4 regions of the Terribacillus sp. JSM ZJ617 genome follow, and region 1 is predicted to be linked to each of the others. Evidence: riboswitches for the same ligand, from Rfam matches in the RefSeq annotation. Region 1 holds a riboswitch; each other region holds the start of a gene.

What was found. Region 1 has a riboswitch for S-adenosylmethionine ahead of ACH6C1_RS11635 (M20 metallopeptidase family protein). Riboswitches for the same ligand answer to the same signal wherever they lie in the genome.
Region 2: another riboswitch for S-adenosylmethionine. It lies ahead of ACH6C1_RS17990 (LLM class flavin-dependent oxidoreductase); the one in region 1 lies ahead of ACH6C1_RS11635 (M20 metallopeptidase family protein).
Region 3: another riboswitch for S-adenosylmethionine. It lies ahead of ACH6C1_RS12860 (acyl-CoA dehydrogenase family protein); the one in region 1 lies ahead of ACH6C1_RS11635 (M20 metallopeptidase family protein).
Region 4: another riboswitch for S-adenosylmethionine. It lies ahead of ACH6C1_RS05025 (PLP-dependent aspartate aminotransferase family protein); the one in region 1 lies ahead of ACH6C1_RS11635 (M20 metallopeptidase family protein).

Annotation. Positions count from the first base shown of each region.
Region 1 covers NZ_JBISEQ010000003.1:23,445-27,657, forward strand. The annotation lists gene ACH6C1_RS11630 (ABC transporter substrate-binding protein) at 1-591, opposite strand, end outside; gene ACH6C1_RS11635 (M20 metallopeptidase family protein) at 604-1,800, opposite strand; SAM riboswitch class I at 1,912-2,015, opposite strand; SAM riboswitch class I at 2,214-2,317, shown strand; gene ACH6C1_RS11640 (methionine biosynthesis PLP-dependent protein) at 2,398-3,498, shown strand; gene ACH6C1_RS11645 (aminotransferase class I/II-fold pyridoxal phosphate-dependent enzyme) at 3,513-4,213, shown strand, end outside.
Region 2 covers NZ_JBISEQ010000007.1:90,901-95,113, forward strand. The annotation lists gene ACH6C1_RS17980 (CAP domain-containing protein) at 288-1,136, shown strand; gene ACH6C1_RS17985 (DnaJ family domain-containing protein) at 1,208-1,579, shown strand; SAM riboswitch class I at 1,592-1,693, shown strand; gene ACH6C1_RS17990 (LLM class flavin-dependent oxidoreductase) at 1,772-3,136, shown strand; gene ACH6C1_RS17995 (S66 family peptidase) at 3,156-4,184, opposite strand.
Region 3 covers NZ_JBISEQ010000003.1:260,853-265,065, reverse strand. The annotation lists gene ACH6C1_RS12870 (methionine ABC transporter ATP-binding protein) at 1-684, opposite strand, end outside; gene ACH6C1_RS12865 (LLM class flavin-dependent oxidoreductase) at 681-2,084, opposite strand; SAM riboswitch class I at 2,175-2,277, opposite strand; SAM riboswitch class I at 2,405-2,511, shown strand; gene ACH6C1_RS12860 (acyl-CoA dehydrogenase family protein) at 2,583-3,734, shown strand; gene ACH6C1_RS12855 (aldo/keto reductase) at 3,774-4,213, opposite strand, start outside.
Region 4 covers NZ_JBISEQ010000001.1:1,033,988-1,038,200, reverse strand. The annotation lists gene ACH6C1_RS05030 (aliphatic sulfonate ABC transporter substrate-binding protein) at 1-33, opposite strand, end outside; gene ACH6C1_RS05025 (PLP-dependent aspartate aminotransferase family protein) at 26-1,816, opposite strand; SAM riboswitch class I at 1,890-1,998, opposite strand; gene metX (homoserine O-acetyltransferase MetX) at 2,000-3,067, opposite strand; SAM riboswitch class I at 3,143-3,254, opposite strand; gene ACH6C1_RS05015 (ammonium transporter) at 3,907-4,213, shown strand, end outside.

The sequences.
Region 1 (4,213 bases):
GATTAGCTGCTCGTTTGTCAGCGGTTGTTCACCTGCAGCTTCCGCAATGTCAGCTGGAAGGACGACAGCAGATGCTTTTGGTGCAGACATATCAGTAAGCAAAGCGGTATACGGATCGTTAAGTGTAATGACCAATGTCAGGTCATCCGTGGCTTCTACGGAATCAACATGCGTTGCAGTGATCTTACCGACAGAGGAGACCTTCAGCCAGCGGTCGATAGATGCTTTTGCGTCTTCCGCTGTTACGTCTTGCCCGTTATGGAACTTAAGTCCGTCACGAAGCGTGATCGTATAGGTTTTCTTATCCTCACTAACGGTATAATCATCAGCAAGCAAAGGGCGTACTTGATAATCATGATCTAGTGCAAATAAACCTTCGTAAATATGCCAGCCAATTTTTCTGGTGGCACTTTCTCCGGAATACATCCAGTCAAGCGTATCAGGATCAGCAGTCATGGCAACGTTCAAGTCGCCGCCTTCAACGGGCTCTCCGCCGCTTGCGTCGGAACTGCTGCTGGAACTGCTGGAGCACCCGAAAAGGGCGATGGTGGCCATCAGGCCGAATAATATAAGTGCAAGCTTCTTATTCAATATACTTCCTCCTTAGCTTCCCAATAACGAGAATACGATTTTCGTGAATGCTTTTTCTGTGATGAGCAAAGCTCGCTCGTCGATGTCGAATTTAGGGTGGTGATGCGGATAATGGGTGCCTGTATCGTCATTGCGGGAGCCGACTTTAAAGAAGCTTCCCGGTTTCTCTTGCAGATAGTAAGCGAAATCCTCTGCTCCCATACCGGTTTCAAGTGGAATAACCTGTTCTTCACCGAATTGTTCGCTAAAAAGACGCTGCAGAAGTGCAGTTTCTTCTGGATGGTTGTAAAGAGCAGGGTAGCCATGCAAATAATCGATGGAATAGGTTGCGCCGAAACCAGTTGCGATTCCAGCTACAATGGACTCTATTTGTTTCCTTACCTGCTGGCGTATGTCTGCATTGAATGTCCGTACTGTTCCTTCCAATCTGGCAGTATCCGGAATAACATTGAATGCTTGGCCAGATTGAAACACACCAAGTGTCACAACTGCTGATTCCAGCGGATTGACTCTGCGGCTGACGATCTTTTGCAGGGCGCTGACGATATCACTTCCGATGACAATTGGATCGACAGCCTCATGAGGAGCTGCGCCATGACCGCCTTTTCCTTGGATAGTAATCGCGAATTTATCTACTGCTGCCATTTTGAAGCCTTCGCCAACACCGATCTTTCCGATAGGAGCGGCCGAATTAAGGTGGGCACCGTAGACATAGTCAACACCATCAAGTGCACCATTTTCAATCATCGCTTTTGCACCGCCTGGAGGTACTTCTTCAGCTGGCTGGAACAAAAAGACCACTTTACCTTTCAGGCTATCCTTATGCTTGATCAGCGCTTTGGCAGTTCCAAGCAGTGCTGCGGTATGGCCGTCATGACCGCAAGCATGCATTACGCCAGGAGTCTTGGATCGATAGGCTGTTTCTTTTTCATCTTCTATCGGAAGGGCATCGAAATCTGCTCGCAGTGCAATAGTTGGTCCTGCTGCCTTACCTGATAGGGTAGCGACGATGCCATATCCGCCAATATTTGTCTGGAGTTCTTCATAGCCGAAGCTGCGCAGCTTGTCGGCGATAAAACGAGCGGTTTCTGTCTCCTGGAAACTTAATTCAGGATGCTGATGCAAATAACGTCTCCACTCCACGACTTCTGCGAAATTGTCTTCCAGCTCCGTATGTACTTCTGCAAGCGTCTGCTTGTTCTGTTCCATTTTCCAACCTCCTGTAACAATCTTGATATTTCCAATGAAAATAATCGGAATTAAGTCCAAAAAAAAGACCCTCTTCCAGGCAGAAGAGGGTCTTTTAAAGATTTTCCGCTCTTCTTATCTTCAGTGTTAAACACCTGGAATTAGCACAGTACTGCGCCTTGCAGCCTGTTGCTTTGGTTTCGCTGGGCCATTCCCTCCACCAATCTCGATAAGAAATATCAGTTGTAAGGAAAAGGATAGACCGAAAAGTTCTAGGTGTCAATCCTATTTTTTATCGCTATTTTTCCTGATCGGCATGACCACGCTAAAAATTCCATTAGTAAAAGATTCATTTGGCAGAAAATTTAAAATAATGCTTGACTATACATTCTTTTGTGATAACATAGCTTTAATATAAAAATTATATAGAACTTTTCTTATCAAGAGAGACGGAGGGACTTGGCCCAGTGATGTCTCAGCAACCAGTCTGAGAAGACACGGTGCTAAATCCAAAAGGTATCCGCCTTAAAGATAAGAAGCTGATTCGGTCATGACTGAACCTTCTTCCTTTTTGGGGAGAAGGTTCTTTTTTTGTTTAAGAGAAGGGTGAGAAGCGGTATGGGAAATAGTTTGGAAACGACATTCGTACAGTTAGGAAATCGTAGTGATGGAGTAACAGGAGCAGTGAATCCGCCAGTGTATCTGTCCACTGCTTATGCACATGGAGGAATCGGCGAATCTACCGGGTATGATTATTCACGGACGAAGAATCCTACTCGTACTGTCCTGGAAGAAGGTTTTGCAATGCTGGAAAAAGGCGATCGAGCTTTTGCATGCAGCTCAGGCATGGCAGCAATTCAGCTTGTATTATCCCTTTTCCGTTCAGGCGATTCACTGCTAGTGCCAGAGGATATTTATGGGGGCACCTATCGACTGTTTGATTTCTATTCAGATGCATATGACGTATCGCCGGTATATGCGCCATTTCATTCCGTTGAAGAGACTGCAGCATTGATAACGGACGATACAAAAGCAATTTTCCTTGAAACACCGACAAACCCGCTCATGCAGGAAATCGATATTGCTGCATATGCGCAATTGGCAAAAGCACATGACCTGTTGCTAATTGTTGATAATACATTTCTGACACCTTATTACCAGCAGCCGCTTACAGAAGGAGCAGATATCGTCATCCATAGTGCGACTAAATATATCGGCGGCCATAACGACGTTTTAGCCGGACTTGTTGTGAGTAAAGGCAGTGAGCTATCAGATCGGTTAGCTGCATTGCATAACGGTACGGGAGCTGTCTTGTCTCCGCTCGATTCCTGGCTTCTCATCCGAGGCTTGAAGACGCTGCCGCTTCGAATGCGGCAGCATCAAGCAAATGCACAGCGCATCGCAAGTTATCTTGCAGAGGAGCCGAAAGTCAAAGACGTCCTGTATACAGGAAAAGGCGGCATGCTTTCCTTCCGTGTCCAGGAAAGCAGCTGGGTCGATCCATTCCTTCGCAGCCTGGAAATCATCACCTTTGCCGAAAGTCTTGGCGGAGTGGAAAGCTTTATCACATATCCTACAACACAGACACATGCAGATATCCCTGTTGAGGAACGGGAGGCCAGAGGAATTTGCGATTGTCTGCTTCGTTTCTCGGTCGGGATTGAAGAAGCGGAGGATTTGATTGGTGATTTACAGCAAGCATTCGCCAAACTGGATTAGGAGGTCATCATCATATGGGAGAACAACATGCAGAAACGACATATATACGGGGATTACACAAAGAGCAGCAAACAGGTGCGGTGAACGTCCCGATCTATCTATCGTCTACCTTCCACCAGGAAAGCTTCGAGGATTTCGGTCCATTCGATTATAGTCGTTCTGGTAACCCGACACGAGAAGCGCTGGAGCAGAAGGCAGCTGCACTAGAGGGAGGTACAGATGCTTTCGCATTTTCGTCTGGCATGGCAGCAATATCCTCCGCATTCATGCTGCTGTCAGCGGGGGATCATGTAATTGTAACTGAGGATGTTTACGGTGGAACGTATCGTTTTGTGACAGAAATACTTCCAAAATTCCAGATCAGTCATTCCTTCGTAGACTTAACCGATTTGGATTCTGTTGAAGCAGCGATTCAGCCAAATACAAAGGTCATTTACGTGGAAACACCGTCCAATCCCTGTTTGAAGGTGACGGACATTCGGGCAGTTGTTCGGATAGCAAAGCAACATAATTGTTTAACTTTCTTGGACAACACATTTTTAACGCCGCTGTATCAGCAGCCGCTAGCACTCGGTGTGGATGTAGTCATCCATAGTGCAACGAAGTTTCTGTCAGGGCATAGTGATATTATCGCCGGATTGCTAATCACTAAGGATACAGAACTCGCAGGAAGACTGGCTTTCATCCAGAACACATTTGGTGCTATTCTCGGAGC
Region 2 (4,213 bases), on a different contig from region 1:
AGCGTAAGTCAATTTACAGATAGATTACAAATACTGATCTATTGTTACAAAAACTAGGAATGAAAAAGGTGTCAATCCTAATTTACATCCAATAAATAGTAAAGCGTCTGTTTATTACTAGTTTCATAGTCGGCTAAACGGGTACGATTTCGCATAAGAATCGGACTTTTCGCAGTGCTGTACAGGTTTGAGTGCCTATTGGAAATTCTAGGCTGCAATATTACACAAAAACCCATGCTATGATGTTGCTGCAACAGGAAAACATACATCTCGAAAGGAGCAACATCATGTTTAAGAAAGTATTAGTAACAACACTATCTACAGCTATTCTAGCGGGAGGCGCATTGGCAGGAACAGCAAATGCTGCACCAGCTCAACCAACGAAAGAAGAAGCTCAAGTGCACGTAGCACAAGTAGTGAAAAGCGGATCTTTCTCTTCTATCGAAGATTTGAATAAATGGGTGAATGAATATCTATCTGCTTATAACATTCACATTAATACTGATAGCTTGCTAGCGAAGTACAATGTTCAGCAGCCAGCTCAGCAAGAAAAAGCACAGACTCCTGCTCAAGCAGCACCTCAGCAAGAGCAAGCAAAAGCACCAGCTGCTCAGAAAGAAGAGCAAAAAGCTGCTGCTCCGAAAAAGGAAGAAAAAGCTGAAGAGCAAGCAACTGAACAAAAAGCTCAAGCTCCAGCACAAAAACAAGAAACTGCTTCTGATAACAAGCAAACAGAAGAAAAGCAAGCTGCTGAAGGCCTGAGTGCATTCGAACAGCAAGTAGTAGACTTGACTAACAAAGAGCGTGAAAAAGCTGGTCTTAAAGCTTTGAAAGCCGATACTGAACTAAGCAAAGTAGCACGTGCGAAATCCAAAGATATGGCTGACAATGGTTACTTCGATCACAACAGCCCGACTTACGGTTCTCCGTTCGATATGATGAAATCTTTCGGTATTTCTTATAAAACTGCAGGTGAAAACATCGCTCAAGGACAAAAGACTCCTGAAGAAGTCGTTGAAGCGTGGATGAACAGCCAAGGTCACCGTGAGAATATCCTTAACCCTGAGTACACTAACATCGGTGTAGGTTATGTAGAAAACGGTAACTACTGGACACAGCAATTCATTGGTAAATAATTCAGATTATTGTATAATGAAAAGCAACCGATCATGATCGGTTGCTTTTCTTGTATGCAGGGAGTGATTATATGGATCTGATTTCGCTGCTTGCGGAGGAGCGAATCAAGCAGGCTGAAGCAAATGGAGAGTTCCGTAATCTTCCTGGTGCTGGAAAACCTTTGGAGCTGGAGGATCTCTCCGGTGTACCGGAGGATATGCGTATGAGCTATAAGATCCTGAAGAATGCTGGCTACATTCCGCCAGAGATGGAGCTGAAGAAAGAGATTGTAGCACTGCGTGATCTGGTGCGTGTTTGTACGGACGACACAGAGCGGGCAGCTTTCCGGAAGCGCATTAGTGAGAAAGAGATTCAATACGAAGCGCTGCTTCAAAAGCTCAAGCGAAATTCGCCAGGAACACTCAGTCAATATCGGGAACAAATTGAAAACAATCTAACATAATCAAATAGTATTTTCTTATCACGAGAGGTGGAGGGACTGGCCCTTTGAAGCCTCGGCAACAGGCAGTAATGCACTGTGCCAATTCCAGCAGACGAGAAGTCTGACAGATAAGAGGAGCATTTTACCTTGGATAAGGAGCCTCTTCTGTAAAACGGAAGAGGCTTTTTTTACATAAATAGAGGAGTGGAAGCGATGACCAAACAAATTATCCTGCAAGCATTTGATATGACAGCCGCCAATCATAACGCCCATGGCTTATGGAAGCACCCGGAGAACAGAAGACATCGGGAGTATAAGTCGCTGGAATACTGGATGGAGCTTGCGCGCCTTTTGGAAAAAGGAAAGTTCGATGCGGTGTTCTTCGCTGATGTACTTGGCGTCTATGATGTTTACGGAGGAGATGAAAAGGCAGCCTTGCGTGATGGCGTGCAAGTACCGCTTAATGATCCAGCCTTCGCTATCCCGGCCATGGCAGCTGTGACGAAGCATTTGTCCTTCGCTGTCACAGTCAGTACTTCGTACGAACAGCCTTTTCATAATGCACGTAAATTTTCGACGCTCGATCACCTGACCAATGGGCGAGTGGCTTGGAATATCGTTACTTCCTATTTGCCGAATGCAGCCCAGAATTTTGGACTGGAGAAGATGGTAAAGCATGATGAGCGTTACAGAATAGCTGATGAATTCCTGGAGGTTTCTTATAAGCTGCTTGAGGATAGCTGGGAAGAAGATGCTGTTATTTCGGACCCGGAAAGAGGGGTTCTGGTGGACGCAGAAAAGGTGCACCGCATCAAGCACAAGGGTACATATTTCTCGGTGGAGGGACCACATGTAAGTGAGCCATCCCCACAGCGCACACCGGTGCTCTACCAAGCAGGTACTTCCGAAAAAGGCAGGGATTTTGCCGCAAAACATGCAGAGTGTGTGTTTGTCGGCGGACCGACACCAGAAAAAATCAACTATTATATAGAGGATATCAAAGCGCGTGCGGAGGCTTATGGCAGAAGCCACGATGAAATCAAGGCCTTTACCTTCCTGCACGTCGTTGTAGCTGAAACAGAAGAGAAGGCTCATGCTAAATATGACGAGATCAAGCAATACTGGAGCGCAGATGCTGCCAAAGCCCAGTATGGCGGATCCACAGGCTATGATTTAGCTTCCTATGAAAATGAAGAAGAACTGTTCATGTACAAGCATACGGAACAAGGTCAATCGCGAGCTGCTTATCTGACAAAGGATGCTGCCAAACCATTTACGGTAAAAGAGATCCAGGAGAAATTCAGTCAGCCAGCTGAAATGGATATCATCATTGGCAGTCCTGAGCAAGTAGCGGACAAGATTGAGGATTTCTTTGTGCGAAGCGGAGTGGATGGCTTCAATCTGACACATTACATTACACCAAAAGACCTGCAAGACTTCGTGGAATTGGTTGTACCTATCTTGCAGGAGCGGGGATTATATAAAAAGGATTATGCAGAAGGAACTTTTAGGGAGAAATTATACGGACAACCGCATCTCGCTGCGGCACATCCGGCAAAACAAGGAAAGAGGAGCTGAGCTTTTAGCTCCTCTTCTCCTATTCCAGATAAGTGAGAGTTCCCTTGCCGTTTTTATATGATACATTTGCCAACGCACCATTGATCATCGTGAACTGCGGCGGCATATGTCCAATATCGGCGTCGTAGATTATCGGCAATCCAATTTCATCTGCGAATTCATGAATCATCTGTTCGTCTGTATAATCCTCTGAAGGAGTGCTTCGAGAAGGCCTACCAAATAGTAATCCGCTCGCACCGTTGAACCAGCCGTGTTCCTTCAAATGCCAAAGATTCCGGTAAGTTTCAGCAGTACTCCAATCCAACCATTCCAAGTAGACGAGCGTATCTTCTTTAAAAGATTCCCGCCAAGTTTGAATAGGAGCATATTTCGTCCCGGCGATAGCGGTCAGGGTATTCAAGCAGCCACCGATTAAGCGGCCAGTAAAGGAAACGGCTTCACCTGTCGTGGTTTTCCATTCTGTTTTGCTGTCCAAGTCGAAGCCCTCAGGATTGTCTTGATCAAATAGCGCATCCCATGATGATTGATACATAGGGGATGAGTGCTGCGCCATGTGCTTGCGGGACGTTGCAGATAATATCTTATGCCATTGCTTCGTTGTTTCATCGAGTGCTTCCATATTCAAATCAAAAAAGTTAGTCGTATGGGCAGTTGCAAAATTTGTTTGGAGTGTATAGCTGCATAGAAGTGTGCTTGTGTCCGAATAACCAATCAGCCATGTGGGCTTGCTCTTGGATAGCTTGTCCCAATCAAGCATGGGCAATACTTGTACAAGCAGTTCTCCTCCCCATGGCGGCATGATTGCATCGATTTCCGGATCACTCAGATAAGCCATCAGCTCGTTAGCTCTAGTTTCAGCAGAGCTGCTTCTAGCGGCTTGCTGTGTCCAGACGGTTTCTCCAATGATCACATGATCACCGAGTTTCTCGAGCTGCATTTTAGCTTTATGTATTTTGGAATGCAGAGGAGCAGGAACTCCGCTTGACGGAGCAGTAATTGCGAAAGTGGAGTTGGGAGTCAAAGCGCTTGGATACATGGTCGTCATCATTATCACCCTTTCCTTTTCCATATTATAGC
Region 3 (4,213 bases), 240 kb from region 1:
AATATCATAAGTTGGACCATGCTCTACCACTTTCCCATCCTGCATTACTGCACAGCGGCTGCAAATCTCCTTTACAACCTCCATTTCATGCGTGATGACAACGATTGTCAGACCCAGTTCTTTATTTATTTTCTTCAGCAAAGCCAAAATTGATTTTGTCGTACCAGGGTCCAAGGCAGAAGTAGCTTCGTCACATAAAAGGATCTTTGGCTGATTCGCAAGTGCCCGTGCAATACTGACCCGCTGCTTCTGACCGCCGCTAAGCTGTGCTGGATACTGATGTTTTCGATCCTCTAACCCCACCAAGGCAAGCAGCTCATCAACTCGCTGCTTTATTTGTTTTTTATCTGCTCCTGCAGCTCGTAATGCAAATGCCACATTCTCAAATACCGTTTTTGAGGAGACTAGATGAAAGCCTTGAAAAATCATACCGATCGACTGTCTTGCTTTTCGCAGATTCTTTGGCGACAGCTCCTGCAAATCAACTCCATCAACAAAGACTTTGCCAGACGTTGGCTTTTCCAATAGATTGATGCAGCGCAGCAAGGTACTCTTGCCCGCTCCGCTGTATCCAACTATTCCAAACACTTCACCAGCTTCAACGGTTAGAGTCACATCATCAACGCCAATGATCTCCTTTCCCTTGCTGCTGTATTTCTTTGTGATGTTCTCCAGTTTTATCACCTTTCATCTCCCTCTCCTGTCGGTATTTTCAACTGTCGAAACTTAGTTGCAGGATGCCCAGCCGGTAGTCTGCTTGATTCATAGTCAAATAATTTTTCTCTCAATGTGCCTGATTTGTAGGACTGTTTATAAAGTCCCCTTTCTTGCAGAATCGGAATTACCAGGTCAACAAATGACTCCAAATCCCCCGGTGTAACAAGGTGGTTCAAATTAAAGCCGTCGACTCCAGATTCTTCAAATTGGTGCTGGATGCTATCTGCCACCTCTTCTGGATTCCCGACTATCAAGCTTTTGTCAGGTGTATCAAACCGCTTCAAAGCTTCGCCGACTGTCAGCTGCTTGGCTGCATCCTTTGTCAATGAGGCTGCTTTATAGTGGCCGCCTTCTGTCGTTTTACCATAAGAAAACGGCTCGTCAGGATCCTTTTCCTCAAATTCAGAAATGTCGTATCCGCTTGCACCAAATTGCGCCTTGGCAGCATCTGGACTCCAATGACTTGCATATTCCTGATACTTTTGCTGCGCCTCTTCTGTGGTTTCCGCTACGATGACACTCAGGAAGGAGAAAATCTTAATATGATCTGGATTCCGGCCATGCTTGGCAGCCCTCTCCCTTATATCCTCTGCGTAGTGACGGATACGCTCAGGCGTGGGCCCTCCAACGAAAACACATTCTGCATGCTTGGAAGCAAATTCCCGTCCACGTTCGGATGTACCTGCTTGATAAATCACAGGTGTCCGCTGCGGGGAAGGCTCACTCAAATGCGGTCCCTCTACCTGGAAGTAATGGCCTTCATGATTGATTTCATGTACTTTTTCAGGATTCACCAATACTTGGTTTTGCAGATCCTCAACCACTGCATCCTCCTCCCAGCTGCTTTCCCAAAGCTTATATGAAACCTCCAGGAATTCATCCGCAATCTCATACCGCTCATCATGCTTGATCATTTCGGTCAAACCAAAATTCCGCGCAGCGTTCGGAAGATATGACGTCACAACATTCCAAGCAACTCTGCCCTTCGTCAAATGATCCAGGGTGGAAAAACGTCGTGCATTCCCAAATGGTGGTTCATATGTAGTACTTACTGTAACGGCGAAACCCAAATTCTCGGTTACACTTGCCATTGCAGAAATCAATAGCGCTGGATCATTCAGGGGGACCTGCAGACCATCCCGGATAGAAGGAGCTTTACTATTCCGGTAAACATCATATATTCCCAGTACATCGGCAAAGAAGATTGCATCGAATTTACCGCGTTCGAGTAACTTAGCAAGATCGATCCAATAATTCAGATTCTTGTACTGACGATGCCGCTTACTCTCTGGGTGCTTCCATAACCCATGCGAGTTATGCATCGCACTATTCATATCAAATGCATTCATAATGATTTGCTTTCCCACTTTTATCCCTCCATTTTTAACAAATAAAAAGACCCCTTCTCGGATAAGAAGAGGTCTTTCTAAGTCGACGCAGGCGTACGACGTCCACTCTTCTCATCTTCCAAGCTAGCAGCTTGCTGGAATTGGCACAGTACTGCAGCAGTCTGTTGCCGAGGCTTCAAAGGGCCAGTCCCTCCACCTCTCTGGATAAGAAATGCTTATTGAATTACAGCTCAATATACAGGACAGTCCTCTGTCTGTCAATTGAGTTTTCTAAATTAAATGTATAATTGACAATATTCAAATTATGGATTATATTTATGCCGACAACCGAATAGATACACTTATCTAGAGTCAGGGTAGGAACTGGTCCAGCGACCCTGCAGCAACCGCTTTTCATGAAGCAAGGTGCTAATTCCAGCAGACAGAAATGTCTGAAAGATGAGAGAGAATGCTTACATAACGCCACCTCTTTCATTTGAAAGAGGTTTTTTACTTTATTGGAAGAGGAGAATGTTCATGCGAGAAACTGCCGAGAAAACAAAAGTGTTTGATCAAGTGATACAGCAAGCAAGAATCCTTTCTAAAGAATTCAAAGAACGCGCAGCTCATTTTGACAGCAGCGGCGAGTTCCCATATGAAAACTTCCAGGCACTTAAGGAAAGAGGCTTCTTGTCACTGACTGTGCCGACGGAATATGGAGGCAAAGGATTAAATCTTGTCGAGTACTTACAAGTTCAAGAGATACTTGCACAAGGTGATGCTCCTACCGCTCTATCATTTGGCTGGCAGCTCGGTGTTGTACTGGAAAACGCAGAGAGCAGACAATGGGATGAACAAAGTTTTCAGCATCTATGCAACAAAATCATTCATGACAAAATTCTTCTCAATTTAGTTCAGACAGAAAACGCCACTGGCAGTCCTTCAAGAGGAGCAGCTCCGACGACAACTGCAACGCTGGAAGGTTCCAGATGGAGAATTAACGGCCGTAAATCTTTTGCTTCGATGGCTGCTGCTTTGGACTACAGTATTGCTACCGCAACTATACTTCCATCTGGAAACAAAGGCTTCTTTTTGATCGATCATAGTTTGGAAGGCGTATCTGTGGAAGAAACATGGAATAGCATCGCAATGAGAGGTACAAGAAGCGATGATTTGATTTTGGAAGACGTAATTGTTGAGCAAGATGCGCTGCTTGTGGAAGAAACCAAGGGCAAGTCCACTACAAGAGGCTGGTACTTACAGATTGCGGCTGTTTACCTAGGTATTGCTGTTGCTGCGAGAGATTATACCATTCAATTTGCGTCAGAATTCCAGCCTGTTTCCTTGCCAGGTCCAATTAAGGATGTTCCAGAGGTCAGGAGAAAAATCGGCGAGATAGAATTGGCTTTGTTTAATGCCAGAGAAGTACTTTATGGTACAGCCAGGAAGTGGGTCGAGCACCCTGAAAAAAGATCAGAAATGAGTCCTGATTTAGCTGCTGCAAAACATATTGCCACCAATAAAGCGAACGAAGTCGTGGATCTATGCATGCGAATAGTTGGAGCCCGGAGTTTGTCTGCCGACAATCCGCTGCAGCGCCATTTTCGTGATGTAAGAGCTGGATTGCATAACCCACCTACTGATGATGCAGTAGTGTATTCGCTTGCGGATGCAGTCCTTCGGCAGTAAAAAACTCCTGAATCCATAACGGATTCAGGAGTTTCCTATTTACCAAGCATAAGCATACGGTGCTGCTCCGCCTGGACCCGGGAAAATTTCATCCAGCTGTTTTAAAACGGATTCATCAAGGTGAATTTCTAGCGCATGTAATGCACTCTCGAATTGCCCAACTGTACGCGGCCCAATGATTGGCGCAGTTATAGCTGGATTGGCAAGCTGCCAAGCCAGCGCAACATTATCCTGTGTTTCTCCTAGTTCTTCACATAGTTGACCGAATTGCTCCAATTGCACTCGCTGGGCATCGATTTTATCACCAATCTTATCACTTCGGCTTCCAGGTAATTTTTTAAGTGCATTTCTTCCAAGCAGACCGCCATCCAAAGGACTCCATGTGATAATGCCAATCCCAAGCTGTTCAGCTGCTGGCAATACTTCCAATTCAGCATATCGACAGTTGAGATTGTATTTATGCTGCTCGGAGACCAGAC
Region 4 (4,213 bases), on a different contig from region 1:
ACTTCTTTTATCTATAAGGGGAATCTTATTCATCAATCGTTACTCCTTTATTATCCAGTTCACAGGCATACGTGCTGATCGAACCGCGCAAGCGTTGTGCTTCTTTGTATGTGCAGCGATTGTGAACGACTTCCAATCCTGCTTCTCTTGCAATAGCTGCGGCTTCCTGCGAAACGACACCTTCTTGGAGCCAGAAGATTTCCGGACGAACTTCCGCCGCTTCTTTAGCGAGTTCTACAGCTGCTTCAGGACTGCGGAAAATCTGAGCGATATCGATTTTCTCCGGTACACTTGTCAAATCAGGATAAGCTTTTTCTCCCAATACACTCGTTTCGGCAGGATTAACAGGGATGATTTTGTATCCGAGTCGCTGCATCTTCCGTGCCAAACGATTACTTGGACGCTGTTCCTTACTGCTCAAGCCCACTACTGCAATAGTTTTCTGACGTCCTGTCGCATCTGTCGCACTGCCGAGTGCTTCCCGGATGACGGCTTCATCATTGATGACGATTTTCCTTGACTCAGAACGGATTCCCGTCGCTTTTTCCAAGGCACGGTCTAAATCGTGGATTAGATCATCTACTGACTCGATTCCAACAGATAGACGTACCAATTCTTCTTTTACTCCTGTAGCAGCGAGTCCTTCCGCATCCAGCTGTAGATGTGTTGTTGACGCAGGATGAATAATCAATGATTTGGCATCCCCGACATTGGCAACGTGTGACCATAGCGCAACATTGTTGATCAAAGTAGCACCAGCTTTTCTGCCGCCTTTGATACCAAAGTTGACAATCGAACCAGTACCGTTCGGAAGCACTCTCTTACCTATTTCATACGATGGATGGCTGCTGAGCCCAGGGTAAGCAACCCAATCAATTGCCGGATGCTGTTCCAGGTAGGTCGCAAGCTTTTCTGCATTTTGGACATGGCGTTCAACGCGCAGGTGCAACGTTTCCAGCCCCTGAATAAGCTGCCATGCATTAAACGGGCTTAGCGCAGCACCTAAATCGCGGAGCAATTGCACACGCAATTTCGTGCTGAAAGCGAGTGTGCCAAAATCAAATGCATAGCGGATGCCGTTGTAGCTTGGATCAGGTTCTGTAAATGTCGGAAATTTCGGTGAATTCCAATCAAACCTGCCTCCATCTACAATCAACCCTCCTATAGAAGTACCATGACCGCCAATCCACTTTGTCGCACTATGGACAACAATATCAGCACCAAGCGTAATCGGTTTGCTCAAAATCGGTGTAGCAAATGTACTGTCGACGATTAAAGGAATACCAGCATCGTGAGCCACTGCCGCTACTGCTTCCACGTCTAGTACATGCAGACTCGGATTCCCGATGATTTCAGCAAAAACAGCCTTCGTTTTGTCTGTAATTGCTGCGCGGAAAGCTTCCGGATCAGTCGGATCGACGAATTTAACATTGATTCCGTAGCGTGGCAGTGTCGTCTGGAAAAGATTGTACGTTCCGCCATAGAGATTGGTCGCTGCTACGATTTCGTCTCCAGCGCCTGCCAAATTGAGAATGCTGTAGCTGATTGCTGCCATACCAGACGCGACACCGACTGCTGCAACGCCGTCTTCCAGCAATGCTATCCGTTTTTCCAATACGTCAACCGTCGGATTACCAATACGGGAATATATGTTACCAGGCTCATCCAAGGCGAATAGGCGCTCTGCATGATCTGTATCATGGAAAAGGTAAGAAGTTGTTTGATAAAGCGGCACCGCTCTTGAACCTGTTGTCGGATCTGGTGCTTGCCCGCCGTGTAATGCTAATGTCTCTGCTTTATAAACTTGATCTGTCATTTTGTCATTCCTCCAATTATATATAGATGAAAAAAGCAGCTTCTGGTAAGAAGCTGCTGCATAAGCATGGAACTTCTTATCTCTCAAACTCTTTGTTTGCTGGAAGTAGCACCTTCCAAGCATTGCTGCTTGCAGGTTGCCGGGCATCATCGGACCAGTCCCTCCGCCTCTCTTGATAAGCTATTATGAAATTTTTATAGGTTGCTGAAGCAACTGGCGGATATGATGTCCCCACTTCTCAAATTCAAGCAGAAAGCCATCATGTCCATAGATTGTTGTTACATCTACATGGCGCGCACCCGGAACTTCCGCCGCAAAGCGGCTAATCTCTTCCGGAGGGAACAGCAGATCCCTCGAGAAGCCGAACGACAGTACAATCGCTTTTATTCTTTGGGCAGCAGACTGCCAGCCACCTCTTCCCCTTCCGATATCATGGCTGTTCATAGCCTCCAGTAATGTCATGTAACAGTTGGCATCAAAGCGATTGACGAGCTTCTCTCCTTGGTAGTTCAAGTATGATTCCACCTCGTATGCTGCATCGTCCCTTTGGGATGCAGCGCGTCGGAAGCGCTCATTATATTGATGATCAGAACGGTAAGTAAGCATTCCTACCATCCGTGCAAGTCCAAGACCTGCTGCAGGTAATTTGTCTGCTGTGTAATTACCATTGTTCCAATTCGGATCAGATGTGATAGCTGTCTTGGCCAAGTGATTATAGGCAATCGCATAGTCACTCACAAAAGGAGTTGCTGCAAGGGGGATTAGTACATCCATAAAATCCGGGTACATGACGCCCCACTCCAGCACTTGCATCCCTCCTAATGATCCGCCGATCACAGCCCTCAAATGAGAGATTCCTAGCTTCCCCAACGCAATGCGCTGAACCGAAACCATGTCACGAATCGTGATAGCTGGAAATGCCGATGCGTACCTCTCTCCCGAATTTGGATCTATTGATAAGGCACTTGTTGTACCGTTGCATCCGCCAAGCACATTGAATGTTATTATCTGATACCGGTCGGTGTCGATAAAACCTCCGGGCTGCAGCAATCCGCTCCACCAGCCTGGATCTGCACTAGTGCCGGCCGCAAACTGATCTCCTGTCAGAGCATGGCAGACCAGCACCGTTTCTCCCGATTCAGGACCGCTTTTTTCATAAGCAACCTCTACCTTTGAAAGGATATGACCAGATTCAAGCTCAAAATCCCCGATGAGAAGTTTGCCGGTTTGGTATGACTGTTGTGACTCCATGTTCCGTACGCTTCCTCCCCTCAAATAAAAAAGCCACCCTGAGAGGACAGGGTGGCAATATGTACCGACTTGTCTCTCTCATCTCTAAAGTGCATACGCACTTTCAGGAATTAGCACCTTATAAGCATTGCTGCTTGCAGGTTGCCGGGCATCGTCGGGCCAGTCCCTCCGCCTCTCTTGATAAGAGCTTGCTATTTATTTGTTAACAGGATTGTAGCATGTGTTATTTTATGAGTCAACTATAAATTCTGAAATTTCCATTTACGCTATAAATATCCCTGGAAATTTGGACGCCCCGCATCAGCTAATGCCAATGCGGGGCTAAAATGTAACTTTTCTATTGTAAGTAGAGGATACCTAATACATCCTCCTGCCGCGGTACTTGTTCCACATGGTAGTTTACACTTAAACGATGCAATCCCTACCTCTATTGCATCCTCACGGCTCCTAGGCCGCTCCAGTCTGAATAAGTACTTCTGATTAAAACTATAGCAGAATGCCAATGATCTTCGATAAAGTTACTTAAACATCGAAGACGTTAACTATCTTATCATGCTTTACAATTATTGTCAAACTCCCGATGTAGCACTTCTCCGCAGCTGACTATCTATTCCCGCTAGCAACCTGCACAAACCACCCTAAATTTCCCATCTTTCTTAGATGCAGTCCTATTTTAAGTAACGCTTTATGACAAAAGTACTGAAAACACTTACACGTTTTGGTCAGAAATATTCACGTAAGATAACCTCACAAGTTTGTTACATTTTTTTGTCTGGCACTTATAATGAGAAAAGATTTAAATTTTCAAACAATACAGATACACACAGGGGGTAGAGAAAATGGATATGGCTAATACGGTATTCATGTTTGTCGCAACTGTCTTAGTATGGTTGATGACACCAGCACTCGCACTCTTCTACGGCGGGTTGGTAAGAAGCAAGAACGTGCTGAGCACAGCAATGCACAGTTTCACAACTATGGCAATCGTATCGATTATCTGGATTATCATCGGCTTTTCCCTGGCATTCTCACCAGGTAACGGAATTATTGGAGGATTAGACTTCTTCGGATTGAATAATGTTGGTTTCGAACCAGCTGAAGGACACACCATTCCATTCAACTTATTCATGATGTTCCAAATGACAT